3 regions of the Arthrobacter sp. C152 genome follow, and region 1 is predicted to be linked to each of the others. Evidence: predicted binding sites of a transcription regulator. Region 1 holds the regulator's gene; each other region holds the start of a gene.

Evidence for each region. Region 1 encodes Rex, which represses fermentation and respiration genes when NADH is low (regulators of the CRP and FNR family bind a similar motif). Its sites were predicted from a motif close to CTTGTGAANNNNTTCACAAG; they were not measured.
Region 2: a site for Rex is predicted at 2,453-2,472, ahead of araB (ribulokinase). Genes of this name have one in related genera too.
Region 3: a site for Rex is predicted at 4,295-4,314, ahead of ACYSM9_RS13905 (glyceraldehyde-3-phosphate dehydrogenase). Genes of this name have one in related genera too.

The regions. Positions count from the first base shown of each region.
Region 1 covers NZ_JBTZSU010000012.1:80,878-90,954, reverse strand. The annotation lists gene ACYSM9_RS10950 (acetylxylan esterase) at 1-958, shown strand, start outside; gene ACYSM9_RS10945 (3-deoxy-7-phosphoheptulonate synthase) at 1,200-2,321, shown strand; gene ACYSM9_RS10940 (helix-turn-helix domain-containing protein) at 2,476-2,688, shown strand; gene ACYSM9_RS10935 (30S ribosomal protein bS22) at 2,836-2,934, shown strand; gene ACYSM9_RS10930 (HAD family hydrolase) at 3,005-3,823, opposite strand; gene ACYSM9_RS10925 (glutaredoxin family protein) at 3,902-4,156, shown strand; gene ACYSM9_RS10920 (redox-sensing transcriptional repressor Rex) at 4,169-4,894, shown strand; gene ACYSM9_RS10915 (hypothetical protein) at 4,968-5,807, opposite strand; gene ACYSM9_RS10910 (YceI family protein) at 6,034-6,582, opposite strand; gene ACYSM9_RS10905 (histidine phosphatase family protein) at 6,808-7,488, shown strand; gene ACYSM9_RS10900 (TlpA family protein disulfide reductase) at 7,491-8,102, shown strand; gene ACYSM9_RS10895 (cytochrome c biogenesis CcdA family protein) at 8,118-8,873, shown strand; gene resB (cytochrome c biogenesis protein ResB) at 8,873-10,077, shown strand, end outside.
Region 2 covers NZ_JBTZSU010000041.1:8,477-18,553, reverse strand. The annotation lists gene ACYSM9_RS19230 (elongation factor G-like protein EF-G2) at 1-1,098, shown strand, start outside; gene ACYSM9_RS19225 (MFS transporter) at 1,141-2,394, shown strand; gene araB (ribulokinase) at 2,559-4,313, shown strand; gene ACYSM9_RS19215 (L-ribulose-5-phosphate 4-epimerase) at 4,310-5,011, shown strand; gene araA (L-arabinose isomerase) at 5,044-6,564, shown strand; gene ACYSM9_RS19205 (LacI family DNA-binding transcriptional regulator) at 6,646-7,659, shown strand; gene ACYSM9_RS19200 (hypothetical protein) at 7,751-7,942, shown strand; gene ACYSM9_RS19195 (DUF4193 domain-containing protein) at 8,044-8,346, shown strand; gene ACYSM9_RS19190 (AMIN-like domain-containing (lipo)protein) at 8,521-9,069, shown strand; gene ACYSM9_RS19185 (APC family permease) at 9,146-10,077, opposite strand, start outside.
Region 3 covers NZ_JBTZSU010000019.1:55,023-65,099, reverse strand. The annotation lists gene msrA (peptide-methionine (S)-S-oxide reductase MsrA) at 18-542, opposite strand; gene ACYSM9_RS13930 (Nif3-like dinuclear metal center hexameric protein) at 643-1,560, shown strand; gene ACYSM9_RS13925 (zinc ribbon domain-containing protein) at 1,684-2,421, shown strand; gene ACYSM9_RS13920 (YaaA family protein) at 2,457-3,221, opposite strand; RNA gene rnpB (RNase P RNA component class A) at 3,278-3,666, shown strand; gene ACYSM9_RS13910 (TspO/MBR family protein) at 3,725-4,267, shown strand; gene ACYSM9_RS13905 (glyceraldehyde-3-phosphate dehydrogenase) at 4,530-6,008, shown strand; gene ACYSM9_RS13900 (hypothetical protein) at 6,074-6,283, shown strand; gene ACYSM9_RS13895 (HNH endonuclease family protein) at 6,398-7,195, shown strand; gene def (peptide deformylase) at 7,199-7,771, opposite strand; tRNA gene ACYSM9_RS13885 (tRNA-His) at 7,882-7,954, opposite strand; gene orn (oligoribonuclease) at 8,083-8,712, opposite strand; gene mptB (polyprenol phosphomannose-dependent alpha 1,6 mannosyltransferase MptB) at 8,853-10,077, shown strand, end outside.

The DNA.
Region 1 (10,077 bases):
GGAGGACCTGGGGACGTTCTGGGATGCCACCATCGGCGAAGCCCGCGCCTTTCCCCTGAACGCAACCTTCGAACCGGTGGAGAACTACCTCACGGTGATCGAGACGTTCGACGTCACCTTTGCCGGCTTCGGCGGTGCACCGGTCAAAGGGTGGCTGCACCTGCCCGCCATCCGCGGGAAGGGCGCCCGGCTCCCCGTGGTGGTGAACTACATCGGCTATTCCGGGGGCCGCGGCCTGGTCAACCAGGACACCCGGTGGGCGCAGGCCGGCTACGCGCATTTCATCATGGACACCCGCGGCCAGGGGTACGGCGGCACCCTGGGCGACACCCCGGACCCGCACCCCTCCGCCGGGGACGTGGCGCACGCGGGCCTGATGACCAGGGGCATCTCGAGCCGGGAGGACTACTACTACCGCCGCGTCTACGTTGACGCCTTCCGGGCCGTGGAAGCCGCCCAGGCCCACCCCGCCGTCGACCCTGCCAAAGTGGTGCTGGCCGGAGTCAGCCAGGGCGGCGGCCTGGCAGTGGCCGCGGCGGGCCTCACCGCAGGACGGCTCGACGGCGTTGTCGCCGCGCTGCCCGACGTCCCCTTCCTGCAGGACTTCCCCCGCGCCATCGACATCACCCCGCGCGGCCCCTACCCGGAGATCGCCCAGTTCCTGGCCCGGCACCGGGACCGCTACCAGCCTGCCCTGGAGGTCCTGAACTATTTCGACGGCGTCAACCTGGCCCGCCAGGCTACGGCCCCCGCCCTATACTCCGCGGCCCTGATGGACGACATCTGCCCGGCCTCCACGGTCTTCGCCAGCTTCAACGCCTACGGCACCGGGACGGCCGACACCTCGGCCACCGGCGCGGCCAAGGACATCGAGGTCTACCGGTTCAACAACCACGAGGGCGGCCAGGAGCACCACTGGATCCGGCAGCTGCAGTTCCTGCGCAAGCTCCTGGGATAGCCGGCGCACGAATGTGACGGACGCTGATTTTGCGGCGGCGGGCGGCCGGGGTTATGGTCTCTTCCATGACTAACCGTTGGTATGCGTATTTTTCGTTGGCTCTGGAGGGGCCCGCGTCTAACTGACACGCATCCAACTTTCCTTCAGAGCCAACAGGGCAGAGATCATTCTCTGCCCTTCGCCGTTTCTCCGGCGGGTTCTGAAATCCGGGCCCGCTTCCCATCTGGAACAGGACCCGAACATGAGCACCGCAACAGCAGCAGCCCCCGCCAGCGACACCAAGTCCACCTCGAACCTGCGCGTCAGCGAATTCACGGCACTGCCCACGCCGACCGACCTGCTCGCCGAGCTGCCCCTCGACGCCCGGGCGGCGGCCGTCGTCGAACGCGGACGCGACGAAGTGCGCGCCATCATGGACGGCGTGGACGACCGCCTGCTGGTGATCGTCGGTCCCTGCTCCATCCACGATCCCAAGGCGGGGCTCGAGTACGCCCGGCGGCTGGTCAGCCAGGCCGAGAAGCACAAGGAAGACCTGCTGGTGGTCATGCGGACCTACTTCGAAAAGCCCCGCACCACCGTGGGCTGGAAGGGCCTGATCAACGATCCCCGCCTCGATGGCAGCCACGACATGGTGACCGGGCTCCGGACCGCCCGCCATTTCCTGCAGCAGGTCACGGCGCTGGGGCTGCCAACCGCCACCGAATTCCTTGAGCCGATCAGCCCGCAGTACATGGCGGACTTGATCTCCTGGGGCGCCATCGGTGCCCGCACCACGGAAAGCCAGATCCACCGGCAGCTCGCGTCCGGGCTCTCCATGCCCATCGGCTTCAAGAACGGCACTGACGGCGGCCTCCAGGTGGCCATCGACGCCTGCGGTGCCGCCGCGGCGGCACAGGCTTTCCTGGGGATTGACGGCGAGGGCCGGGCTGCGCTGGTCTCCACCGCCGGGAACCCCGATACCCACGTCATCCTCCGCGGCGGACGGAAGGGACCCAACTACTCCGCGGCCGACGTCGAAAAGGCCTCTACGGAGCTCGCCGGCAAGGGCCTGAACCCGCGCCTGATCGTGGACGCCAGCCACGCCAACAGCGGCAAGAGCCACCACCGGCAGGCCGAGGTGGCCCTGGAAATCGGCGCCCAGCTCGAGGACGGCGGGGCGTCAGCCCACGCGATTGCCGGCGTCATGCTGGAAAGCTTCCTGGTGGGCGGCGCCCAGAACCTGGACGTCTCACAGCACGCCGCCGGGAAGTCGGAGCTGGTCTACGGCCAAAGCGTCACCGACGCGTGCATGGACTGGGACGTTTCCGCCTCCGTCCTGGAGCAGCTCGCAGCCTCCGCCCGCAAGCGCCGGCAGGCAAAATAGGGGGCCGAAATAGGGGGCCCACTACTTTCACATCTGCCCCATGAACCTCTAGAGTATCTGGAAGGTGGTTGGTGGATGGCTCAGCATCGGAACACCGCATTGGCACGTACCTGGGGTCACTGTTGTCCATCCGTCAGCAAAGGAAAATAGGGAAATGTCGGCAGAACAGAACTTCTCCAACGCGAAGTTCCTGACCGTGGCTGAAGTGGCCGAGGTCATGCGCGTCTCCAAGATGACCGTCTACCGGCTGGTCCACTCCGGGGAAATGCCGGCGGTGCGTTTCGGCCGCTCCTACCGGGTACCGGAAAACGCGGTCGAGCAGTACCTCAAGGGCGCCGTGGTGGACGGACACAGCGAGACCGCCTGAGGCCTGTCCTGAGCCGCCCCCGATAGGCGGTACCCTGTTAAGGAACGTTTTACGTCATTGTAAGAATCTGTCAGTTGTTCAGTTCGTAGCTTTGTCCACGGACCTTTTCCATCAGACAGGTACGCATCTAGTTTGTAAGGAACTTTCGTGGGTTCAGTTATCAAGAAGCGTCGCAAGCGTATGGCCAAGAAGAAGCACCGCAAGCTGCTTCGCAAGACCCGTCACCAGCGCCGCAACAAGAAGTAGCACTACTTCGCACAGCGTAAAAATGCCCGCCGCCTTCTTCAGGTGGCGGGCATTTTTGTGCTGCTGCTACCTAGATACGGGGGCCGCGGATCCTGGCGAAGCCCTTCCATAGTCCGTACACGGCGCCGCCGAACGTGGCCGCCTTGAGGCCGAACGTGGCTGCCCGGCGGCCGGCGCGGAAGTCATAGACCGGCCAGTTGTGGTCGCGGGCATGGCGGCGGAGCCGGGCGTCCGGGTTGATGGCCACGGGGTGCCCCACCAGCGAAAGCAGCGGGATGTCGTTGTAGGAGTCGCTGTAGGCCCAGCAGCGCCTGAGGTCCAGGCCCTCCTCGTCGGCGATGGCCTGGACGGCCACGGCCTTGGCCGAGCCGTGCAGGATATCCCCCACCAGCCGGCCCGTGTACATGCCTTCCGAAACTTCCCCCACCGTCCCCAGCGCGCCGGTCAGTCCCAGCCGGGTGGAGATCACCGTGGCAACCTCGATGGGCGTGGCCGTGACCAGCCACACGCGCCGGCCCACACGCAGGTGCTGCTCGGCCAGCGCCTTGGCGCCGGGCCAGATCCGTGAGGCGATCATCTCGTCATAGACTTCTTCGCCCAGCGCCTTGATGTCGTCAACGGTGATGCCGGCGGCCAGCGTCAGGGCCGAGTCGCGGACGGCGTGGACATCGTCGATGTTCTCCCCGCGCGTAACGAACTTGAACTGCTTCCATGCAAAGCCCGCGGCCTGCGCCAGGGTGAAAGCCCCCCGCTGGTGCATCTTCCGGGCCACGTGGAACAGGCTCGCGCCGCGCATAAGGGTGTTGTCCACGTCGAAAAACGCCGCCTCGCCGGGCTGCGGCACAGGTTCCGGCCGCGTGACAACGGCGACGTATTTCTCCTCGGGCATGGAGTCGAGTCTAGTCAATACCCCGGCCCGCCGCCGTCGGCGTCGCCCGGGGGCCGCCAACGGCGCTACGGTTAAGCCATGGCTACACCCCGCGTCGTCCTGGTCACCAAAGCTGACTGCCACCTGTGCGAGGAAGCGCGCGACGCCGTCGGCCGGGTTACCGCCTCGCTGGGACTTTCCTGGAGCGAAGAGCTGGTGGACCACCAGCCTGAGCTGCGGGAACGCTATGCCGAGGAAATCCCGGTGGTGCTGGTGGACGGGGTGCAGCGTGACTTCTGGAAGATCGACGAAGCCCGTCTGGAGCGCGTCCTGCGGCGCGCCATGGCGCAGTAGGGGGAGGTGCGGGTGACGTCCCTGGGTTCAACGCCGCAGCCTGTCCCGGGCCTTCCGGGCGCCGCGGGCACGCCGGCCAAGCAGATTCCGCCTGCTGCGGTGGCCAGGCTGACGCTCTACCTCCGGGCCCTGAACACGCTGCTGGCGGAGGGCGTGGAGCGGGTGTCCTCCGAATCCCTGGCTGAGGCGTCCGGCGTCAGCTCATCAACCCTGCGCAAGGACCTGTCCCACGTGGGCTCCTACGGGACGAGGGGAGTGGGCTATGAGGTGCAGTACCTCAGCCGCCACATCGCCGCCGCCCTGGGGCTGACGCACGACTGGAAGGTTGCCATTGTGGGCGCCGGAAACCTGGGCAAGGCGCTGGCCCGGTACGGCGGTTTCGAGTCCCGGGGTTTTGACGTCGTCGCGATTTTCGACGCCGACCAGATGGTGGTGGGCAACGAGGTGGGGTGGCTGCGGGTCAGCGACGTCGCCGACCTTGAAACCGTCCTCCACCGCACCGGCGCCAACATGGTGGTCCTGGCCCTCCCCGCGGCCGTGGCGCAGGGTGTCTGCGACCGGGTGGTGGCGGCGGGCGTGCGCAGCGTGCTGAGCTTCGCCCCCGTGATGCTCCAGGTGCCCGAAGGGGTCAATCTCCGCAAAGTCGACATGGCCACGGAATTGCAGATCCTGGCCTACCACGCCCAGCGCGCGCAGGATCCGGTCCAGCGCGCAGAGGCCCCGGGGCAGACAGCCTAGGGGTGTGATTAAAGGCGGCGGCCCGGGAAGCTGGACTTCCCGGGCCGCCGCTCTCTAACTGCGGGGCTGGTGCCTACCGGCCGTAAGGGTTGCCGAAGCCGCCCGCGTACGGGTTGCTGAAAGGCTGCTGCTTCCGGAAGTACGGAGCCGCCGCGGGCAGGTACAGCAGCACGATGGCCGCGATCCCCAGGACGGTGCCGAGGGTGGCGAACGTGGGGACGCCGAACAGGCCCAGCACGGAGAGGGCCGCAAAGACGGTGCCCAGGATGCGCGCCCAGTTCCTGCCCTTGCGGACGAAGAAGGCCACCAGGAAGTACAGGCCCGCGCCGATGATGGCGAAGACCACCAGCGTGCCGGCGATGACGCTCTTGATGTCGTCGTAGGTGACGCCGCCGGCGCCGGTGCTCTGCACCTGCTGCTCGAACGTCTGCCGGAAGGCCGGGTCATCCAGCTGGGTCAGCCCGGTCAGCACGGAGATGACAAAAATGATGCCCGACGCGATCAGCAGCCAGAACGAGATGTTGACCAGCTGCGGAACGCCGTTGGCGCCTGTTGCCTGCGGCTGCTCCGACGGGTACTGCCCGTAGGGAGACTGGTTGTAGGGGGACTGGCCGTAGGGCTGCTGCCCGTACTGGGGTGCGTTCTGCCCGTATTGCGGTGGGTTCTGCCCGTACTGCGGGGCGCCCTGCCCGTACTGCTGGCCATATTGCGGTGGGTTTTGCCCGTACTGCTGTCCGTATTGCGGAGCGTTCTGTCCGTATTGCGGTGCGTTCTGGCCGTACTGGGGCGCGTTCTGGCCGTAGCGCGGTTCCTGGGCGGCGGACTCGTGGCTGCCTGCCTGGCCGTTCCCGGGCTGGTTGTCCGGCGAGTTGGGGTCATGGGGCACGGGAGGCGGGACGGGAGGAGTACTCATGGGCGTTCCTTCTGCAGGTCGGGTTCCAGGCGGGCTGCCGGGAAACGGTCCTGTGCCTGCCCCCAGCATGGCTTAAGTCCACCGTACCCCCGCCGGGGCAGGTTGTGGGTGTTTCGAACCGGCTATTCAGGGCCGCCGATGCCATTAAAGGCGGCAACCCCGGCACCAGGCGGAAGAGCCGGGTGCCGGGGTTGGGCCGGGGCCGAATCGGGCGGCGAGTGCCGAATCAGGCGGCGGGGGCGATGAAGGCCAGTTCGAGGTTGATGGCAACCTTGTCGCTGACCAGGACGCCGCCGGTCTCCAGGATTGCGTTCCAGGTCAGGCCAAAGTCCTTGCGGCTGATGGTGGTCTCCGCGGAGACGCCGGCACGGGTGTTGCCGAACGGGTCCACGGCCAGGCCATTGAACTCGGTGTCCAGCGTGACGGGGCGGGTGACGCCCTTGATGGTCAGGTCGCCGGTGAGTTCGTAGCTGTTGCCCTTGCCCACCAGGCCGTTGGAGACGAAGGAGATCTCCGGGAACTTCTCCACGTCGAAGAAGTCCTCGCCCTTGACGTGGCCGTCGCGGTTGGCGTCGCCGGAGTCGAAGCTGGCGGTGTTGATGGTGGCGTTGATCTTCGAATCTGCCACGTCCTCGGCGAGTTCAAGGGTGGCGGCGGCCTCGGTGAACTGGCCGCGCACCTTGCTGATGCCCGCGTGGCGGACGGTGAAGCCGATTTCGCTGTGCGAGTTGTCGAGGGTCCAGGTGCCGGTGGTGACGTCTGCGGGAAGTGCCATGATGCTGCTCCTTTGTGTTGTGCCCCGGGTGAGGGGCCGGTCGAGTAATGCATTGAAGCTTCATCTGTTGAAGCCTCAACTAACTGCTGCATCCAGTATAAACATGCATTTGCATGTTTTGTTCCCGCCTTCGGAACATTTCTTCAAAAACTTCAGTTCTACTCTTTGTAGAAAGCAGGTGCGGAAGATTTCGGATCGCACGCCATCTTTGAGAAACTGGTAAACATGCCCCAAGCCACTGTCCATCTGCTCCGCCACGGCGAGGTCCATAATCCGGACGGCGTGCTCTATGGCCGGCTTCCCGAATTCCACCTCTCCGAGCTGGGGCAGGAGATGGCCCGGACGCTCGCCGAGCACTTCCGGCAGCGGGCCGAACGCGGTGCCCGGATCACTTACCTGGCCGCCTCCCCGCTGGACCGTGCGCAGGAAACTGCCCGGCCGACGTCGGAAGCGCTGCACTTGCAGATCCACACCGACGAGCGGATCATCGAGGCCGAAAACTACTTCGAGGGCATGAAGGTGACCAAGGCCGAACTCCGCCGGCCCCGGCACTGGCCGCGGCTGGTCAACCCGCTGCGGCCGTCGTGGGGGGAGCCCTACAAGCAGCAGGTGGCGCGCGTTGCCGCGGCAGTGCAGGATGCCCGCCGGCAGGCGATTGAACTGGCCGCCGGCGACTTTGGCGCCGAAGGGCCCGAAGCCATCCTGGTCAGCCACCAACTGCCGATCTGGGCTGCGCGGCGGAGCGCCGAAGGCAGGCCCCTTTGGCATGACCCGCGCAAGCGTGAGTGCACGCTGACATCCGTCACGTCCCTGGTGTTCGACGACGCCGGCGCCCTGCTGCGCGTCGAGTATGCCGAACCCGCGGCGTCCCTTCTTCCCGGTGCCGCGAGCACCCCTGGAGCCTAGCTGTGACCTACAACAACCTGACCCCGCGCCGCAGTGTGCTCGCCGCCGGCGGCCTGGCGCTCACCGCACTGGCCCTGGGCCTGTCCGGCTGTGCCCAGGAGGATGCCCTGGCCAAGCAGGCCAAGGCCGGAGACAACAAGAACTACGTGGCCGGAGACGGCTCCGTCACCGAATTCGCGGCCGCCGACCGCAAGGAAGCCGTGCAGGTCAAGGGCACGCTCTTCACAGGGACCGCTGTAACGCCCGCGGAGTTCCAGGGCAAGGTGACGGTGCTGAACTTCTGGTTCGCGGCCTGCGCACCGTGCCGCGTGGAAGCGCCCATCCTCGAGGGCCTGCACCAGGAATTCAAGGACCAGGGCGTCCAGTTCTTCGGTGTGAACCTCCGGGACGAGAAGCCCACCGCCGAAGCCTTCGAGAAGACCTTCAACCTGACCTACCCCAGCTTTGATGACAAGGACGGCGGCGTGCTGCTGTCCGTCTCCGGCCTGGTGCCGCCCGGCGCCGTGCCCACCACCCTGGTGCTGGACAAGCAGGGGCGGGTGGCCTCCCGCGTCCTCGGCGAAATCGAAAAGGGCACCCTGAAGGCCCTCATCGCCGCCGCGGTTGCCGAGTAGAGGCAGGACCGCACCGTGAACAGCCCCTTCGCCGAAGCCATCCTGAACGGCTCGATCCTGCTCGCCATTCCGGTGGCACTGCTGGCGGGACTGGTCTCCTTCCTTTCGCCGTGCGTCCTGCCGCTGGTTCCCGGATACCTCGGGTATGTCACCGGACTCAGCGGCGTGGACCTGCAAAAGCAAAAGCGCGGCCGCATGCTGGCCGGTATCGGCCTGTTCGTCCTGGGTTTCTCGGTGATCTTCGTCCTGCTCGGCGGTGCGTTCGGGCAGCTGGGCAGCCTGATCAGCGGGGGCCAGAACGCCTGGGTCACCCAGCTCCTGGGGGTCCTGGTGATCATCATGGGCATCGTGTTCATGGGCGGCTTCAGCTGGCTGCAGCGGGACGCCAAGATCCATGCGAAGCCTCCGGCCGGGCTGTGGGGCGCGCCGCTGCTGGGCCTGACCTTCGGGCTGGGCTGGGCGCCGTGCATCGGACCCACCTACTCCGCTGTCCAGCTGCTGAGCCTCTCGGGGGGCTCCTCCGCCGCCAAGGGCGCCTTCCTGGCGTTCGTCTACAGCCTGGGCCTGGGGATCCCCTTCCTGCTCATCGCGCTGGCAGTGCGCCGCGGAATGGGGGTCATGGCGTTCTTCCGCAGGCACCGCCTGGCCATCCAGCGGACCGGCGGCGGCATCCTGGTGGTGCTCGGGCTGCTGATGGCCAGCGGAGTATGGGGTTCCTGGGTGACCGGGCTGCAGTACTGGTTCCAAACCGACGTGAAGTTGCCGATCTGATGGGCGAGCGTGTGAAGGTAAAGAAGAAGCAATCCGCCCCCGTCGCAGACGCGAAGGCCAACGCCGCGCTGCCGGCCCTCGGCGTGAAGGGCATGCTTCGCTGGGCCTGGACCCAGCTGACCAGCATGCGCACGGCGCTGTTCCTGCTGCTGCTGCTCGCCGTCGCGGCGGTCCCCGGCTCGCTGTTCCCGCAACGGCCCGCCAATCCCGCCACGGTCACCCAGTACATCAAGGACCACCCGGACTACGGCCAGCTGCTGGATTCCCTCCAGCTCTATGATGTCTATTCCTCCGCGTGGTTCTCGGCGATCTACCTCCTGCTCTTCATTTCGCTGATCGGCTGCGTGGTGCCGCGCGCCATCGCCCACTACAAGGCCATGCGTTCCCAGCCGCCGCGCACACCCCAGCGCCTCTCCCGGCTCCCGGAATACGGCACCCTGGTGATTCCGTCCGACGCCGGGATCCCGGCGTCGGAGGCCATCAACACTGCCGCCGGGGTGCTGCGGAAACGCGGCTACCGCGTGGAGGTCAGGGATGCCGGCGGCGCACTGCCGTCCCTGGGCGCCGAACGCGGCTTCCTCAAGGAAGTGGGCAACCTCGTCTTCCACACGTCCCTCATCGGCGTGCTGGTGTCCGTTGCCGCTGGCGGCCTGTTCGGGTACAGCGGCCAGCGCATCCTGGTGGAAGGCGACACCTTCGTGAATACCCTGGTGGGCTACGACCAGTTCAACCCGGGCACCAATTTCCAGTCCAGCCAGCTGCAGCCGTACTCGCTGCAGCTGGACAAGTTCAACATCACCTTCGACCGCGAATCCAAGGGCAAGTTCGGCCAGCCCATCGACTTCGCCGCCACCGTGACCACCAAGGAAAACCCGGACGCGCCGGCCAAGCAGGAGATCCTGAAGGTCAACGATCCCGTGACCCTGGGCGGTACCAGCATCTACCTCACCGGCAACGGCTACGCCCCGGTGGTGACCGTCCGCGACGGCGCAGGCAACGTGGCCATGCAGGGCCCGGTGGTGGCCAAGCTGCAGGGCGAGAACTACTACTCCTCCGTGGTCATCAAGGCTCCCGACGCGAAGCCCGACCAGCTCGGTTTCGCCGGGTTCTTCCTGCCCACGGCGTTCGTCACCGACCAGGGGGTCTCCTTCAGCGGCGACCCGGAGCTGTTCAACCCCCAGCTGTCGCTGAACTCGTACTACGG
Region 2 (10,077 bases), on a different contig from region 1:
TTCTCCGGGACACTCCGGGAAGACAGCCCGGTCCATGTGGGCGGCCACGGACTGGCCGACCGCGGCCACCAGGACCACGACACGGACGAGCGCGTAACCCACATCTACTCTCCGCTGGGGGCCAGCCTGCGCCCGGTGCCCTTCTGCGTGGCAGGAGACATGTGCGCCCTGGCCAAACTGGGCAGCGCCGAAACCGGGGACACGATATCGGACCGGGACCGGCCACTGCTGCTGGCCACCTGGGAGATGCCCGAGCCGCTGCTGCCGGTTGCCGTCGAGGCGGATTCCCGCAGCGACGAGGACGCCCTGGCCCGCAGCCTGGGCCGGATCGCTGCCGGCGACCCAACGCTGCGGGTGGAACGGAACGCCGAAACCCACCAGCTGGTGCTGTGGTGCATGGGCGAAGCCCACGCCGAGGTGGTGCTGGACCGCCTGCGTGAACAGGGCGTGAAGCTGCACACCGTGGACGTGGTGACGCCACTGCGGGAAACATTCGCCGCGCCCGCCACCGGCCATGGCCGCCACATCAAACAGTCCGGCGGCCACGGGCAGTACGCCGTGTGCGACATCGAAGTGGAACCGCTGCAACGCGGCGGAGGCTTCGAGTTCGTGGACAAGACCGTTGGCGGCGTGATTCCCGGCACCTACATTCCCTCCATTGAGAAGGGTGTCCGGGCGCAGATGGACAAGGGGGTGGCCGCCGGTTTCCCGGTGGTTGACCTGAAGGTGACAGTGGTGGGCGGCAAGGCCCACAGCGTTGACTCCTCGGACGCTGCGTTCCAGGCTGCGGGGGCCCTGGCCCTGCGCGAGGCCGCGGCCGCTGGCCGGATCCAGCTCCTGGAGCCGGTTTCCACCGTCAGCATCACGGTCGCCGATGAGCATGTGGGCTCCGTCATGAGCGACCTCTCCGGCCGCCGCGGCCGCCTCACCGGCACCACGTCCTCCGGTGAAGGCCTCACCGAGATCAGCGCCGAGGTCCCGGACCAGGAGCTGTTGCGGTACCCGGTGGAGCTGCGTGCCATCACGGCCGGCACGGGCCGCTTCCGCCGCCGGTACCTGCGCCACGACCCCGTTCCCCCGAACTTCAGCCCGTCCTGACCCCCGCCCGCGCAGGAAGACCACAACAGAACGCCGTCCTCCATGAATGCCGCAGCACGCAAAATCCAGAACATCTACCTGACGCTGACGCTGGGAAACACCCTCGCGGCGTCGTTCATCTGGGGCATCAACACGCTCTTCCTGCTGGATGCCGGGCTCAGCAACCTCGAAGCCTTCGCCGCCAATGCCTTCTTCACCGCCGGGATGGTGCTCTTCGAGGTGCCCACCGGCGTGGTGGCGGACGGCTGGGGCCGGCGGGTGTCCTTCCTGCTCGGAACCGTGACCCTGGCCGTCTCCACGTATTTCTACTATCTGCTGTGGCAGCTGTCCGCGCCGTTCTGGTGGTGGGCGGTGGTGTCTGTGCTGCTGGGCCTCGGCTTCACGTTCTTCTCGGGTGCCGTGGAAGCCTGGCTCGTGGACGCGCTGCACTTCTCCGGGTACGAGGGCGCGCTTGAGGCGGTGCTGGGCCGCGGCCAGATGGTCTCCGGCATCGCCATGCTCGCCGGCTCCGTGGCGGGCGGCGTGATCGCCCAGGCCACCAACCTGGGCGTGCCGTTCCTGGTGCGGGTCGGCGTGCTGGTGGCCATGTTCGCCGTGGCTTTCCTGCTCATGCACGACGTCGGTTTTACGCCGGAGCGCTCGGCACACCCGATGCAGGCCACCCGCGAGGTCCTGCGCGCCTCGGTGGAGGGCGGGCTGAAGAACCCGCCCGTGCGCTTCATGATGCTGGCCGCCCCGTTCACCGAAGGCGTGGGTTTCTATGTCTTCTACGCCCTCCAGCCGTACCTGCTGCAGCTCTTCGGCGACCCCCGGGCATACGCGATCGCCGGACTGGCCGCCGCCATCGTGGCAGGTGCCGACATCGTGGGTGGCCTGCTGGCGCCGATGGTGCGGAACCTCGTCCGGCGGCGGACCACAGTGCTGATCGCGTCAAACGTGGTCAGCTCGTTGGTCCTTGTGGTCCTCCTGGTGACCAACGTCTTCTGGCTGGCCCTGGTGCTCCTGGCGGTGTGGGCGGTGGTGGCCTCCGCGGGAACGCCGGTACGCCAGGCGTACCTGAACGACATGATCGCGTCCAAGCAGCGGGCCACCGTCCTGAGCTTCGCCTCGCTCATGGGGTCGAGCGGGGGAGTGGTGGTGCAGCCGCTGCTTGGCCGTTCCGCGGACGTCTACGGGTACCCGGCCTCGCTGGCCATCAGCGGCGTGGTGCAGCTGCTGGCCGCGCCGTTCATCCTGCTGAGCCGGCGCCGGCACTCACCGGCGGATGCCGCCACCGGCCTTGCGGCGGCTCCCTGACGGGCGAACGACGCCCCGAGGCCCGGTCCACGGTCCTGAAGTGGGTCATTGACACGGTATGTTGTTAGCGTTCACAATGATTGCAGCACCTTTCCAGATGCTCCCCTCGACTGACCCCTACAGATCCCGGTAATGAGGCCGATGCCTCCCGGATGGAGGCAACCATGCCAGAGACTTTGTTCACTTCCAGCAGCCCCGGCTCCCGCGGGGACCACTGCGTCATAGGCGTGGACTACGGCACCCTGTCGGGCCGGGCGGTGGTGGTGCGCGTCCGCGACGGCCAGGAACTTGGCAGCGCGGTCCACGTGTACCCGCATGCAGTGGTGACCGATGCCCTGCCAAAGGATACGGCGGGCGACGACGGCGCGCGGCTTCCGGGGGACTGGGCCCTGCAGGTGCCCAATGACTACCGCGAGGTCCTGCGCCACGCCGTACCCGCCGCGGTGGCTGACGCCGGCATCGACCCTGCCGCCGTCGTCGGGATTGCCACGGACTTCACCGCCTGCACCATGGTGCCGGTCAAGGCCGATGGAACGCCGCTGAACGAACTTCCCGGCTATGCCAACCGCCCACACGCCTACGTCAAACTCTGGCGGCATCACGCCGCGCAGGGGCAGGCAGACCGGATCAACCGGCTCGCCGCTGAACGGGGTGAAGACTGGCTTCCGCGGTACGGGGGCCTGATCTCCTCCGAGTGGGAGTTCGCCAAGGGGCTGCAGCTGCTGGAAGAGGACCCGGAGGCCTACGCGGCCATGGACCACTGGGTGGAGGCGGCCGACTGGATCGTCTGGCAGCTGTGCGGCCGCTACGTCCGCAACGCCTGCACCGCCGGATACAAGGGCATCTACCAGGACGGCCGCTACCCGTCGGAGGACTTCCTGGCCGCCCTGAACCCGGATTTCAAGGATTTTGTCAGCGCCAAGCTGGAGCACACCATCGGGCGGCTCGGAGACGCTGCCGGCACCCTGACCGCCGAGGCGGCAGCATGGACGGGCCTGCCCGAGGGCATCGCTGTGGCTGTGGGTAACGTTGATGCCCATGTCACGGCGCCGGCCGCGAAGGCAGTGGACTCCGGCCAGCTGGTGGCCATCATGGGGACTTCCACCTGCCACGTCATGAACGGCACCGAACTGCGTGAAGTGCCCGGGATGTGCGGGGCGGTGGACGGCGGCATCGTGCCCGGCCTGTGGGGCTATGAGGCCGGCCAGTCGGGAGTGGGTGACATCTTCGGCTGGTTCACCAAGCATGGCGTCCCGCCCGAATACCACCAGGCTGCCAAGGATGCGGGGCTGGGAATCCACGAGTACCTCACCGAACTGGCCTCGCGGCAGGCCATCGGTGAGCACGGCCTGATCGCGCTCGACTGGCACTCGGGCAACCGCTCGGTCCTGGTGGACCACGAACTCTCCGGGACCGTGGTGGGCCAGACCCTGGCCACCCGGCCGGAGGACACCTACCGTGCCCTGCTGGAAGCCACGGCCTTCGGCACCCGGACCATCGTGGATGCGTTCCGCGACGCCGGTGTCCCCGTCAAGGAATTCATCGTGGCCGGCGGCCTGCTCAAGAACAAGCTCCTGATGCAGATCTACGCGGACGCCACCGGGCTGCAGCTGTCCACCATCGGCTCGGAACAGGGGCCGGCGCTGGGCTCGGCCATCCACGCCGCCGTCGCCGCGGGCGAATATGCCGACATCCGCGAGGCCGCCGCAGCCATGGGCGCCGAACCCGGCGAGGTGTACACCCCCATCCCGGCAAACGTTGCCGCCTACGAGGAGCTCTTCCAGGAATACAAGGCGCTGCACGACTACTTCGGCCGGGGCGGCAATGACGTGATGCACCGGCTCAAGGCCATCCAGCGCAGGGCCGCGGCGGGAACGGCGCCGTTGCCCTCCGAGGCCGCCGTGGAGGTGCCGGCATGAGCACCGGAACGGCAATCCTTGATACCATCGCGCGGGTCCGCGAGGAAGTGTGCGCCCTGCATGCGGAGTTGATGCGCTATGAGCTGGTGGTCTGGACCGCGGGCAACGTCTCGGCCCGTGTCCCTGGCACGGACCTCATGGTCATCAAGCCCTCCGGCGTCTCGTACCAGGACCTGCTCCCCGGGCAGATGGTGGTGACGGATCTGTATGGGGTCCCGGTCCCGGGAAACAACGATGGCGACTGGGGCAATCCTCAGTTGTCGCCGTCGTCGGACACCGCGGCGCACGCCTACGTGTACCGGCACATGCCCGAGGTGGGCGGGGTGGTGCACACGCATTCCACGTACGCCACCGCCTGGGCTGCCCGGGGCGAGGCCATCCCGTGCGTGCTGACCATGATGGGCGATGAATTCGGCGGGGAGATTCCGGTGGGCCCCTTCGCGCTGATCGGCGACGACTCGATCGGCCACGGCATTGTCGAGACCCTGAAGAACTCCCATTCCCCGGCCGTGCTGATGCAGAACCACGGCCCCTTCACCATCGGCAAGGACGCCCGGTCCGCCGTGAAGGCCGCCGTGATGTGCGAGGAAGTGGCCCGCACCGTGCACATTTCCCGGCAACTCGGCGAACCCGTGCCCATCGACCAGGACCACATCGATTCGCTCTACGCCCGCTACCAGAACGTCTACGGCCAATAGTCGCCGGGACCCAAAACTTTCCAGGAGAACCCATGAGCACACCAGCAAGCACCTCCCTCGACGGCTACGAGGTCTGGTTCCTCACCGGCAGCCAGCACCTCTACGGCGAGGACGTCCTGAAGCAGGTGGCCGCCCAGTCCCAGGAGATCGCCAACCAGCTCAACGCCGCATCCGCCGTGCCCGTCAGGATTGTGTGGAAGCCGGTCCTGACCGATTCCGATGCCATCCGCCGCACCGCCCTGGAGGCCAACTCGGACGATTCGGTCATCGGCGTCACCGCATGGATGCACACCTTCAGCCCGGCCAAGATGTGGATCTCGGGCCTGGACCTGCTCCGCAAGCCGCTGCTGCACCTGCACACGCAGGCCAACCGCGACCTGCCCTGGGCAGACATCGACTTCGACTTCATGAACCTCAACCAGGCCGCGCACGGCGACCGCGAATTCGGGTACATCCAGTCCCGCCTGGGCATCGCCCGGAAGACCGTCGTCGGGCACGTCTCCAACCCCGAGGTGGCACGCCAGGTGGGTTCGTGGCAGCGCGCCGCCGCCGGCTGGGCCGCCGTCCGCACCCTTAAGCTGACGCGTTTCGGCGACAACATGCGCAACGTGGCCGTCACCGAAGGCGACAAGACCGAGGCCGAGCTGCGCTTCGGCGTCGCGGTCAACACCTGGTCCGTGAACGAACTCGCCGACGCCGTCCACGGCGCTGCAGAGCACGACGTCGACGCCCTGGTAGCCGAGTACGAGGACCTTTACGACGTGGTGCCGGAGCTCCGCGCAGGCGCGGCCCGGCACGATTCGCTGCGGTACGGGGCCCGGATCGAACTGGGCCTGCGGTCCTTCCTCGAAGCCAACGGCTCCGCCGCGTTCACCACCTCCTTCGAGGACCTCGGCGCGCTCCGCCAGCTCCCCGGCCTGGCCGTGCAGCGGCTCATGGCCGCCGGGTACGGGTTCGGTGCTGAGGGTGACTGGAAGACCGCCATCCTGGTCCGCGCCGCGAAGGTGATGGGCGCCGGCCTGCCCGGGGGTGCGTCGCTGATGGAGGACTACACCTACCACCTGGAGCCGGGGTCCGAGAAGATCCTCGGCGCGCACATGCTGGAGGTCTGCCCCTCCCTGACGGCCACGAAGCCGCGCCTGGAAATCCACCCGCTGGGCATCGGCGGGAAGGAAGACCCGGTCCGCCTGGTGTTCGACGCTGATGCCTCCCCGGGCGTCGTCGTCGCCCTCTCCGACATGCGGGACCGCTTCCGCCTGGTGGCCAACGCCGTCGACGTGGTCCCCCTCGACCATCCGCTGCCCAACCTCCCCGTCGCCCGGGCCCTGTGGCAGCCCAAACCCGACTTCGCCACCTCCGCCGCCGCCTGGCTCACCGCCGGCGCCGCCCACCACACCGTGCTCTCCACCCAGGTGGGCATGGACGTGTTCGAGGACTTCGCCGAGATCGCCAAAACCGAACTGCTCACCATCGACGAGGACACCTCCATCCGCCAGTTCAAAAAGGACCTGAACTGGAACGCGGCCTACTACCGGCTCGCCGGCGGACTGTGAGTCCCTGGCACGGCCGCCGAATCCGTGGCGCGGCCGCCGTCGTTGCCCCGGCGTGCGGCCGCCGTCACGGACAATAGCCTCATGACACAAAGTAAGCCGCCGCGGCTGCCGAGGCTCGAGGACGTGGCGGACCTGGCCGGCGTCTCGCACCAGACCGTCTCGCGGGTGGTCAACAACCACCCCAACGTGAGCAAGGCGACGCGGGAGAAAGTGGAAGCCGCGATTGCCGAGCTCGGATACCGCCGCAACACCGCGGCCCGGAGCCTGGTGACCCGGCGCTCGCAGACCATCGGCGTGCTGGGCAACGAGCTTTCGCAGTACGGGCCGGCCAACACGCTGCTGGGCGTGGAGCAGGCGGCACGCGACGCCGGATACTTCGTCAGCATTGCCGCGCTGCGGGAGGTCAACCGGGAAACCATCCTTGATGCCGTCCGGCATTTCCTGGACCAGTCGGTGGACGGGATCGTGGTGATCGTTCCGCACACCGGAACGCTGGCTGCCCTGGCAGAGCTGCCCATCGGGGTTCCCGTGGTGGTGGTGGGCTCGGACGGGAACGAGGCCGTGGGCGGTGTCCGGGTGGACCAGCGCCGCGGCGCCGAACTGGCGGTCCAGCATTTGATCGGGCAGGGGCACCGCCGGATCGGGCATATCGCCGGGCCGCAGGACTGGATCGACGCCGTGGCCCGCGCCGAGGGATGGAGGTCAACGCTGGGCGCCGCCGGGCTGGACGCGGACATCGTTGTCGAGGGGGACTGGAGCGCCGGCAGCGGCTACGACATCGGGCGGCAGATGGCAGCCGGCCCCCGGGCCACGGCGCTCTTCGTGGCGAACGACCAGATGGCCATGGGGGTGCTGCGCGCCTTCACGGAGGCCGGCATCAAGGTGCCGCAGGATATGTCCGTGGTGGGCTTTGACGACCAGCCCGAGGCCGCCTACTTCAGCCCGCCCCTGACCACCGTCCGGCAGGACTTCGAAGAGCTGGGCCGGCGGTGCATGGACATCATGCTCACGGCGCTCAACGGCGCGGACGGGCCGCGGACCCTGGTGGTGGAACCGGAACTCGTCCTGCGCAGCAGCACCGCTGCCCCCGCCTGATCAGTGTCCTGAGCAATGGCCCTTTGCAGGGTTAATCTGCGCGAGACCGCCGTGAAACGAAGCCACAACAATGGCTGCGTAGGTTTCTGGCATGACGCCAACCCTTCCAGCCCGGCTCCGCTGCTGGCTCGTGCAGACCTTCACCTACGACTCCGGGGAACAGGCCGCGGACGCCATGGCGGATGCCACCCGCTGGGGCTGGCTGCCTGCGCTGAGCGGCGTGGCCGTGGGAGCCGATCTTGCCCGGGAAAAGTACACGGAAACCCTGCCCGGCGGCAGCTGATTGTCTGATGGGGCACACTATTGCCTTAGTACCGGGATCATGCCCTAAACTGCCTTGAAGTGCCTGAAATGGCGCTGTGCGGCAACGAAAGTGAACAGGCAATGGCTACCGATTACGATGCTCCCCGCAAGCAGGAAGAAGAGTCCCCGTCGGACTCCCTGGAGGCCCTCCAGGCGTCCCGGAGCGGCAACGCACAGACCGCGGTCATCGACGTCGACGAGAACGACACCGCCGAAGGCATCGACCTGCCCGGTGCCGATCTTTCCAACGAGGAACTTACCGTCATCGTGGTTCCCGAACAGTCTGACGAGTTCACCTGTTCGTCATGCTTCCTGGTCCGCCACCGCTCCCAGGTTGCCCGTGAAAAGGACGGCTTGAAGTACTGCCGCGAGTGTGAAGGCTAGGACCTTCCCCCTTTGCCCGGCGCCGGCCATCCCAAGGGGTGGCCGGCGCTTTTTCGTCCCGTGCCGCCGTCGTTATCGAGTGGTGCGCGCCGTTACCGAAACAGCCCTCGTTTCCGGTGCCGGCGGCTCCTACGCTTAAACCGTCCGATCGCTTCATTCCTGGGTGGCGCCGTCATGAAAAAGATCCCGGTTTGGTTCGCAGCCGTCCTCCTGGCCCTCGGGCTGGGAATCCTGGCCCCGGGGCCAGCCTCGGCGGCCACCCCCTACTGCGGACTTTCGTGGGGATCGCTCGCCAAGTCCGGCCAGGACACCGGCACGGCGCAGGTGACGAACGTCCGGACGGGCCAGCACTACTGCTTTGACCGGTTGGTGGTGGACCTCAACGGCCCCGCCGTCGCCTACACCGTGCAGTATGTTCCGCGGATCGCGCAGGAAGGCTCGGGCGCGCCCATCCCGGTACGGGGCGGAGCGCGCCTGCGCATCAGCGTCACGGCACCCTCCTACGACCAGAACGGCAACCCGACGTACAGCCCTGCGGACAGGAACGAACTGAGCAACGTCTCCGGCTACCAGACGTTCCGCCAGGTGGTCTCGGCAGGAAGTTTCGAGGGGTATACCAGCCTGGGCCTGGGGGTCCGGGCCCGCCTTCCGTTCCGGGTCTTCACCCTGGCCGGCCCGGGCGCCGGCTCGCGCCTGGTCATCGACGTCGCCCATTACTGGTGACGGAACCGCCGTCGTCAACGAAAAGGTGACGTGCCCCCGGTTGGGGGCACGGCACCTTTGATGCGCCGGCGGCACGCTACTCCGGGACCACCAGGGCGGGCGTGTCCTTCCTGAGCGTTTCGCCGCGGAAGAAGCCGGGGTGCGTGCGGGAGGTGACAAGCATGACGACGGCCCCCAGGGCCAGGATGCCGACGCCCAGGATGAACACCAGGCCCACGCCGAAGACCTCGGAACCGCTGCCGAATTCAGGGGCGAGGCTGTCCACGGCGGTCTGGGCGAACACCACGAACAGGCCCACGCCGCCCACCACCGGGCATACCAGCCGGAACACGAAGTGGCGCAGGCTGTTGAACAGGCTGTGGCGGAAGTACCAGGTGCACGCCAGCGCGGTCAGTCCGTAGTAGAAGCAGATCATCAGGCCCAGGGCCAGGATGGTGTCGTTGAGGACGTTCTCGCTGACCACGTGCATGACCGCGTAGAACCCCGCGGACAGGACGCCCGCCGCGATGGTGGCGAAGCCCGGCGTCGAGAACTTCCTGCTGACCCGGCTGAACGGTTCGGGCAGCGCACCGTAGTGGGCCATGGCCAGCAGGCTCCGGGAGGGCGACATGAAAGTGGACTGCAGGGACGCCGCGGAGCTGGAAAGGACGGCCAGGGACATCAGGATGGCGAACGGGCCCATGATGGGCGACGCCAGGGCGGTGAAGATGTTCTCGTGGTTTTCGGCGTTGTTCAGGCCGTTGCCGGTATCGCCGACGCCGGCGAACATCATGGTGGCGATGCTGACCAGCAGGTAGATGGCCAGGACGATCACGGCCGTCAGGGTGCCCGCCACGCCGGCGGTCTTCTTGCCGTTGGCGGTTTCCTCGTTGACGGTCAGGCACACGTCCCAGCCCCAGTACACGAAGATCGACAGGGAGATTCCCGCGGCCACCTGGCCGAACGTCTCGATTTTGGTGACGTCGAACCAGTCCCAGCTGAACGGGATGGCCGTCTCCGAGGTGGACC
Region 3 (10,077 bases), on a different contig from region 1:
AGGCCGCGTAACGCTGGCTAAGCGTTAAGCCATGCAGAGTAATATTTCCGGGCCTTCGCAAGCTTGGGGTTGATGATCACCTGGCAGTACCCCTGCTCCGGGTGCTTGGCGTAGTAGTTCTGGTGGAATTCCTCGGCCACATGGAACCGGGGGAGCCTGCTGACCTCCGTCACGATCGGATGTGCCCACAGCGCCTGGTTCCGCTCGATGGCCTCCTCGAACAGGATCTTCTCCTCGGTGGTCTCATAGAACATGGACGAACGGTACTGCGTGCCCACGTCATAGCCCTGCCGGTTCAGGGTGGTGGGATCGTGCAGGGCGAAGAACATGTCGAGGATGACCTCAGCCGGAATGACCTCCTCATCGAACGTGACCGCCACCACCTCCGCGTGTCCGGTGGTGCCGCTGCAGACCGAGTAGTAGTCCGGCCGGGGGTCGTGGCCGCCGGTGTAGCCGGACACCACCGATGAGACGCCGCGGGTCTTCTGGTAGACGGCGTCGAGGCACCAGAAGCAGCCTCCGCCTAGAACAAAAGTTTTCATGACCTCTTCAATGGTTGGCGGCGCCGGATGATTCCCCGGACCGTGGCGGCGACGCCGGCAGCGTGCGGGCACGGCGGGGCGATGGGGTAAAACTAAGACTATGGAACCTGTGGACACCGACGTTACCGGCCAGGCAGATCACGGCGCCGGCGCCTCCTCCGGCGCGGCCCCCGGCAGTGTGGACGCACCCACGCTTGGCGAGCTGCTCCTTGCAGTGGAGGAACTCTGGCCCGAGTCGCTGGCGGAGAACTGGGACGAGGTGGGACTGGTGGCAGGCCATCCCGCCGCACCGGTCACCAAGGTCATGTTTGCGGTCGATCCCACGCTGGAAGTGATCGAGGAAGCGGTGGAATGGGGAGCCGAACTGCTGATCACTCACCACCCGCTGCTGTTGAAAGGCGTCACGTCGGTGGCCGCCACCACCGCGAAGGGCCGGGCGGTGCACCGGCTGATCGAGTCGGGCACGGCCCTGCTCACGGTGCACACCAACGGGGACTCCGCCGTCGGGGGCGTCTCCGATGTCCTGGCCGACGCCCTGGGCCTGCAGGACGTCGCACCGCTCACTGTCGCGGCCAACGGCCTGCCGGAAGAAGGCATCGGGCGCGTCGGGGACCTGGCGGACGCCATGAGCCTCGGCGACTTTGCCGCCCGGGTGTTCGGCATCCTCCCCTCTGTTGCCGGGGGCGTGCGCGTCTCGGGCGACAAGGACGGCCTGGTGCGCCGCATCGCCGTGTGCGGCGGCGCCGGGGACTCACTGTTCAACGAGGTCCGGGCCAGCAACGCGGATGTCTACGTCACCGCCGACCTCCGCCACCACCCGGCCTCCGAGGCGCGCGAAGCTGCCCTCAACGGCCGGCCCTACCTGGTGGACGTCTCGCACTTCGCCAGCGAATGGCTCTGGCTGCCGGCCGCTGCGGCCGCACTCGGCAACGTCCTGGCGGACCAGGGCCATGACGTTGAAATCCAGGTCAGCACCACCAACAGCGATCCCTGGGACTTCATCCTGACCCCGGGCTGACCCGGCTGGAGTGGCTGGACGGGCTGGCCGGGCTGGGGGCTGCCGGGCGGCCCACGCGCTAGAGTCTAGGAAGCGCCGGTCCGGCGCCCGGCCCAGGCCGGCAGGTCTCACGCGGAGGTAACAGTGGCCAAGGCAGCACCGGCAGAACAGTTGAAGTTGCTCGAACTGCAGGGGCTGGACGCCAGCCTGAAAGCCCTCGCCACCCGACGCCGCACCCTGGAAAACGACCCCCGGATCAAGGACCTCGAAGCCGCCCTGTCCGTCGCCAACGGCGAACTGGGGGCGGCGAAGGTGGCCGTGCACGATGCCGAAGCCGAGCTGAAGCGGGCCGAGGCCGACGTCGAACAGGTCGCGTCCCGCATCGAACGCGACGAGGCCCGGCTTAACAGCGGCACCGGCCTGTCCAAAGACCTCGTCGCCCTGCAGAAGGACATCGCCTCACTCACCAAGCGCCGCTCGGACCTGGAGGATGTGGAACTGGAGGTCCTGGAGCGGCTGGACACGCTGCGGGAGCGGCAGGCAGCCCAGCAGCAGATCGTCGATGACATCCAGGGATCCTTCGCCGGCATCCGCGCCGAACTTGATGACGCGCTGGCAGGGGTGGACGCCGAGGCCGACGGCGTGCGGAGCAGGCGCAATGACTTTGCCCAGGCCCTGGACGCCGCCCTGCTGGCGGTTTACGAAAAGACCCTGGCCCGGCGCGGCGTGGGCGCTGCCCGGCTGTTCCACGGCACCTCCGAGGCGTCGGGCATGAAGCTGAGCCCGGGCGACCTCGCCGAGATCAAGGCAGCGGCGCCGGACGACATCGTGTTCTGCCCCGACTCCGGCGCCATCCTGGTCCGCTCCGACGAATGGACCTAAGCGCCGGGGCCGAGTGACGCATCCTGCCCGGCGGCTTAGCCGGGCAGGATGATGTTCAGGGCGTGCGGCTTGCGCGCGGTCCCGGGCACCAGCTCTGCGTCCCATTTCTCTCGGGCGGCCTTCAGCGCGTCCGACGGCGTTGCGGGCGCCTTGCCGCGGCGTGCCAGCAGGTGCCGCGCGAGTTCGCCGCGGGTGTGCTTGGCGAAATGGCTGACCACTTTGCGCACCCCGCCGGCCTCCGTGAAGACATTGACCGTCACAGTCTGCCCTGCCGGCGGTGCCCATGCCGCCGCGTAGGTGCTGGACCGGCAGTCCACCAGCAGGTGGCCGGACGCAGCCTCCCCAAGGGCGTCGGTGAGTTGCGGCTTCCAGAACGAGGCGAGGCGGCCGACGTCGGGCAGTGAGGTTCCCATGGACAGCCTGTACGCGGGCACGCTGTCCCCGAGGCGGATGGCGCCCCAGAGCGCCGAAACCACCAGGACGGATTCGCCGGCCTTGCGCTGCTGCGCCGGCGTGAGGGACTTGTAGCCCAGGGCGTCATAGAGGACGCCGGAGTAGATGCGGTGTGCCGGGGCGGCCGGTTCCGCGTGCAGGCGGGTGTTGCGTTCGACGTCGTCCTTCAGCGAAGCCCCCACGCCCAGCAGTGCGAGGGCATCCTCATGCGCGCTCACCGTGCCCAGGGCCTCCAGCACCTTGGCGCGGTACGCATTCAGTTGGGGGAAGCTCAGTGACGGCCAGTCGACGGCTGATCCCCGGACTGCGGGTGTCTTGCCTTCGGAAGGGGGAAGCAGAATCAGCACCGTCCGATCCTACCGGCGACAGGGATTGCCGCGGCGCCGGTAGAATGGACGACGGATGGGACAGCCAGACGGCCGCGCGCCACGCAGTGGCTCGAGGAACGTCCGGGCTCCACAGGGCAGGGTGGTGGGTAACGCCCACTCGGGGTAACCCGCAGGCCAGTGCCACAGAAAACAGACCGCCCGCCTTCCAGGTCCTTGGATGGGGGAGCGCGGGTAAGGGTGAAACGGTGGTGTAAGAGACCACCAGCTTCCCGGGTGACCGGGAAGGCTAGGTAAACCCCACCCGGAGCAAGGCCAGACAGGACACGTTTGAGGGCTGCCCGCCCGAGTGTCCGGGTAGGCCGCTGGAGGGTGCCGGCAACGGTACTCGTAGATGGATGGCCGTCGCCCCCGGTCCGGCAACGGAACGGGGGAACAGAACCCGGCGTACCGGCTGTCCCATCCGCACACCCGGTCACGGAATCCCGGTTTGACCTCGCACCCAAGGTTCGGGAAGCTGGACCGTGGCCGTAATCCCTGACCCCCTGCCCGGGCCCGGTGCAGCCGAACCCCCGCTCCCGGCCCGCGGCCGCCAGGCCATCGCCTTCGCCGGTTTCCTGGCCCTTTCCGCGGCCGCATGGGCGGTTGCGTCGATCCCCATCATCCTGAATTCCGGCGGGTGGTTTGCGGCATCGGCCAACGCACCGTGGATGCCGCCGGGCTGGATGTTCCGCTCGACGTGGATGGCCCTGTATGCCGGTGTTGCCGTCGCCGCGTGGCTGGTCTGGCGCAGGGGAGCCCTGGTGGGCGGCACCCTCGCCGGCTACGCAGCCCAGCTTCTGCTCAATGCCGCCTGGCCGGCGACCTTCTTTGGACTCTTCCCGATCTTCGGTACGGCCGCTTTATGGGCGGCCTTCGCCGTGATCTGCGCCCTGGCCGCTTCCCTGGCATTCCTGGTCCTGCGTTTCGGTCCCGCCAGTGCCGTTGCCGGACTCCTGGTACTGCCGTATCTCTCCTGGGTTGTCTTCTCCGCCAGCCTGAACCTCTATTCGGCACTCCACAACTGAGAGTCCGCATCCGGTGCCGGCGCCCCCCGTGTGAGTGATTTCACGCCATACCGTCGTGTTCGGGGGAGTCGGCCAAATTAGAATAGTGAAAGGACGCAGGAGTTCTTCCGCCGGGAATTGCGTTCGCAACCGGCGGTTTTTCTTTGCAGCGATCCAGGTGCCTGGGGGCCGACCCCTGCAGGCGCCGGTGCCCCTGGACATCATCAGGTGGCCTACATCTGTGTACGACGACGTACACGGCTGAACCGAGGAAGGTATTTCTGTGAGCCAGACGTCTGATTCTTGCCTTGACACGTGGATGGGCCGGGAGGCCCTCGCCGAGGCCATGATCCCGGTGATCGGCAGGCTGTACCGCGAAAACAACGTGGTGACCAGCATCCACGGCCGGAGCCTGATCAACAAGTCCACCATGAACATCCTCAAGGCGCACCGTTTTGCGCGCCGGATGAGCAAGGACGAGCTGCTCCTGGAGGAAACGGCACCCCTGCTGAACACGCTGGCCGGCCTTGAACTGGGCGCGGCCGCCATCGACATCGCCCGGCTGAACCAGAAGTTCAAGGAAGAAGGCAACGGCGCCTCCCTTGAAGAATTCCTCCGCAGCGAGCTCGCCGGGATCGTCGGCAAGCGCGGCGGCGACGAGCGCACCAGCACCGACGTCGTGCTCTACGGCTTCGGCCGGATCGGCCGCCTGCTGGCCCGCCTCCTCATCGAAAAGGCCGGTGGCGGCCACGGCCTGCGCCTGCGCGCCATCGTGGTCCGCCGCGGCTCCGACAACGACCTCTCCAAGCGCGCCAGCCTGCTGCGCCGCGACTCCGTCCACGGTTCCTTCGAGGGCACCATCCGCATCGACGAGGCGGCCAACACCATCACCGCCAACGGTGTCCGGATCCAGGTCATCTACTCCAACGACCCCGCCACCATCGACTACACCGCCTACGGCATCAACAACGCCCTGGTGGTGGACAACACGGGCCGCTGGCGCGACGCCGAAGGCCTGTCCCAGCACCTGCAGAGCAAGGGCGTTGCCCGCGTGCTGCTGACCGCGCCGGGCAAGGGCGAACTGAAGAACATCGTCCACGGCATCAACCACCGGGACATCGAGGACAGCGACACGATCGTCTCCGCCGCCTCCTGCACCACCAACGCCATCACCCCGGTCCTGAAGGCCATCAACGACAAATTCGGCGTGGTCCACGGCCACGTGGAGACCGTCCACTCCTTCACCAACGACCAGAACCTGATCGACAACTTCCACAAGGGCGACCGCCGCGGCCGCTCCGCCGCCCTCAACATGGTGATCACCGAGACCGGCGCAGCCAAAGCGGTGGCCAAGGCCCTGCCCGAACTGCTCGGCAAGCTGACCGGCAGCTCCATCCGCGTCCCCACCCCGGATGTTTCGCTGGCCATCCTGAACCTGAGCCTGGAAAACGGCACCACCAAGGACGAGGTCAACAACTACCTGCGGGAAATGTCGCTGCACTCGGACCTGCGCAAGCAGATCGACTACATCGACTCGCCCGAGGTTGTCTCCACCGACTTCGTCGGCTCCCGCCGTGCAGGCATCGTCGACGGCCTCGCCACGGTGTCCACCGACAAGAACCTCGTCCTGTACGTCTGGTACGACAACGAGTTCGGCTACAGCTGCCAGGTGGTCCGCGTCATGGAGGAAATGGCCGGCGTGAACCCGCCGTCGTACCCCGCCAAGGAGTCCGCGGCGGCACTGGCGGCCATCGCCGTCTAGCCTGTCCCATTGAATTCCCGGCTGATTCTCTGGAATCAGCCGGGAAAGGGGACCACACTGGTCCCATGGACAACGAATCTACTCTTCAGCACGAGACCACCCTGGAACACGCCCTCGACGTGGCCAAGGAAAACCACAAGGAAGCAGTCCGGCTGCTTGAGCGCGCCCGGACCGCCCAGAAAACAGGCGACGTCACCGAAGACCGGGTCCGCCAGCTCGAGGGGCTCCTTGCCATCGCCGAGGAAGACCTGCGGAGGGTCATGCGCGAGCAGTAACCGCGCATCGTGTGATTCATCACTCGTCCCCAACAGTGTGGATATCGGCGCCGTGGCGCCGCCACTGTCCTAGGCTCGTGGGGTGCCTGACTCCCGCTCCGTGCCCGTGGCCCCATGACCATCAGCTGGTCCGCCTACCGCCGTGCCCGCCGGCGCTCCCGCCAGGCCTGGGCTGTCCTGGCCACGGCCGCGGCAGCCATCCTCGCCGTCCTCTTCTGGTTCTTCACCGCCGGCCAGTTTGCGGCCGCGGGACCCGCATCGGACGGCCCCACGGAAGCGCCGGTCTTCAATCCGGCCTGGATGAAGCCCGTGGTGCAGCCGCATCCCGTTCCGGCGGGCTCCGCGGCCGCCGCGCTGGAGGGGCTGGCCGTTAAGGGCAGGGCCGCGAACACCGATTATGACCGGGAGGCCTTCGGCCAGGCATGGCTGGATGTTGACCGCAACGGCTGCGACACCCGCAATGACATCCTGCGGCGGGATCTGGCTGGCGTGGTGTTCGCCGACGGGTCCAGGTGCAAGGTCACGGCGGGGCATTTCCGGGAACCCTATACCGGCCAGGAGATGGACTTCCAGCGCGGCTCCGAGAGCAGCCGCGCAGTGCAGATCGACCATGTGGTGGCGCTGGGCGATGCCTGGCAAAAAGGAGCGCAGGGACTCGCCGCGAAGGAGCGGCAGAGCCTTGCCAACGATCCCCTGAACCTGATTGCCGCGGACGGCCCGGCGAACCAGCAAAAGAGTTCGGGTGACGCCGCCACCTGGCTGCCGAAAAACGCGGCGATCCGCTGCCATTACGTGGCCCGCCAGATTTCGGTGAAGGCCGCCTACGGGCTGTGGGTCACCGACGCGGAAAAGGACGCCATGAAGCGGGTCCTCTCGTCCTGCCCGGACCAGCCGACCATCAGTACGCGCTGATGGTCAGTGGCCGAACGGATCCGGGTCCACCCCCGGCATCCAGGTGAGCCCCGGAACGCCCCAGCCGTTCTTCTTTGCCTGCTTTTTCGCTTTGCGGGCATAACGGTCGATCAGCCTGTTGACGTACAGCTTGCCGTCCAGATGGTCGTACTCGTGCTGGATGACCCTGGCGAACCAGCCGGTTGCCTCGAACTTCACCGGCTGGCCAAAACCGTCAAAACCTTCCACGCGTGCCCATTCGGCCCGCTTCAGCGGGAACTGCTCCCCGGGAAAGGACAGGCAGCCCTCTTCCTCTTCATCGGGATCCGGGGCCGCCCCGGACACCTTGGACAGGGTGAGGACCGGATTGACCAGCACCCCCGAAGGGGGCGCGCCGTCGTCGTTGGCGTATTTGTACACAAAGATCCGTTTGCCCACCCCGATCTGGGGAGCGGCGAGGCCCACGCCGTTGGCGGCGTCGTTGGTTTCGAACATGTCGGCGATCAAGGTGCGCAGTTCGTCGTCGAAAACGTCCACCTCGGCGGCGCGTTTGTGCAGGACGGGTTCGCCCCAGATGGTGATCGGCAGAACGGTCATCTCGTAGCCCTCCGGCGGTATCCAGTGCAAAGGTGGTGCATGACAAAGGAGGCCGCACCGGATATCCGGTACGGCCTCCTTCTTGGCGGCTGCATGTGCCACCCTGTGAGGGTGAGCGACGGGGGTTGAACCCGCGACCTCCTGGACCACAACCAGGCGCTCTGCCAACTGAGCTACGCCCACCATGAGCTTCGAGGAAGGCCGGCCAACCGGCTCCCTGGAAACGCAACTCAAATAGCTTACCTGCTCGAAAGGGGTGCTTTGTCCACTTTCGGCGATTTCAGCGAAATTTCATGCAAACGTGGCGCAGATTACGCTTCAGGCTGTGCGGGCACGTCGCCGGCGGTGATCCGCCGGGCGATCTTCTGGGCGGCGGCGCTGTCCGGCCCGGGCGCCGGAACGAAGACAGCCTCGCGGTAGTAACGCAGTTCGTCGATGGAGTCCTTGATGTCACCAAGGGCCCGGTGGCCGCCCTTCTTGGCGGGGGACTGGAAGTAGGCGCGCGCGAACCAGCGCCGGGAGAGTTCCTTGATGGTGCTGACGTCGATCACCCGGTAGTGGAGGTGTTCGACGACGGCCGGCATGTCCCGGGACAGGAACACGCGGTCGGTGCCCACGGAATTGCCGCCCAGCGGCGCCTTGCGCGGGTCCGGAACCCAGGCGGAGATGTATTCCATCACCGCGGCTTCGGCCTCGGCCATGGTCTTGCCGTGCGGAAGTTCGGCCAGCAGCCCGGACTTGGTGTGCATGTCACGGACGAAATCGGACATCTGGGCCACCGCGGCATCGTCCGGCTTGATGACCACGTCGACGCCGTCACCCAGGATGTTCAGTTCGGAGTCGGTGACCAGGGCCGCCACCTCAATGAGGGCGTCGTTTTTGATGTCCAGGCCGGTCATTTCGCAGTCGATCCACACGATGCGTTCGTTAGTTATAGGCACCGGACCAGCCTACCTTTACAGCCTCCGGACACCGGCCGATGCTAGGATTTCGGGTACGCGGCGGGTCGCCCTCCGCCCTGGAGCGTGCCCCGGACAAGGGGACGAGACGCGGTAACGCAAGAAGATTGGACAATCCTGAGATGACGGCGCCTGTGCCCGCAGCGGGGGAGATGGCGGCGGACGGCATTCCCGGCACAAGGGGTGCCGAAGTGGACCATCCCCGCTCATCCTTGCTCGCCGGCTTCCTCGGCTCCCTGTTCATGCTCGCCGGTTCCATCGGCGTTGGCTGGCTGGCGCCCGTTTCGGAACTGCGCCGGATGCCGATGTTCATCTGGATGCGCACCGAAGCGCCCGGTGTCGCCCTGTCGATCGTGTTGCTGGCGGTGGGCGGCATGCTGTTGGTGCGGGCCTGGCTGCGGCTTGGCCAGAAGGTCCGGGTGTGGGGCGATGAGGCGCGGCGCGCCACTCTTGCCGCGGTGGTGGCCTGGGGACTGCCCATGATGTTCTGCGTGCCGCTGTTCAGCCGCGACGTCTATGCCTACATCGGCCAGGGCCGGCTGATGGTGGAGGGTTTCAATCCCTACGAGAACGGCATCTCGGCGCTCTCCAACTACTTCCAGCTCGGCGCCGACAAGATGTGGACCGAAGCCCCGGTGCCGTACGGCCAGTTGTTCCTGTGGATCGAACAGTTGGTGGTGTGGCTGACCAACGTCCAGCCGGAGGCCTGCATCATGCTGTTCCGCCTGGTTGCGCTGGCCGGCGTGGTGCTGTGCGTCATCTACGTGCCCCGGCTCGCGGTGCTCCACGGGGTCAACCCGCACCGGGCCCTCTGGCTGACGGTGGCCAACCCGCTCTTCCTGACGAACTTCATTGCCAGCGTCCACAACGATTCCCTGATGATCGGGATGGCGCTGGCGGGCCTGTACTACTCCGCGACCCACCGGCCCGTCCGGGGGATCCTGCTGGTGACGCTCTCCATCGCGGTTAAACCCATCACGATCCTCTTCCTGCCGTTCATCGGGCTCCTGTGGGCCGGGAGGGACGCCGGCTGGGTGCGCAAGGGCCTGTTCTGGGCGATGACCGCTGCCCTGAGCCTCGGTGTCCTGGCGGCCATGAGCCTGGTCAACGGCTTTGGTTTCGGCTGGATCAACGGGCTTTCCGCCCCGGGCAGCATCTCCATCTGGTACGCGCCCGTAGGCCTGATCGGCATGGTGGTGGGCTCGCTGGCCAACGCGTTCGGCCTGGACGGGTCCGTGCCGGCCGGCTGGGTGTTCGACGCCGGCAAGCTGCTCGCCATCGGCGTCGTCGCCTGGCAGATGTTCAGGGGCGAGTACGACCGACTGATGCGGCGCCTGGCCCTCGGCC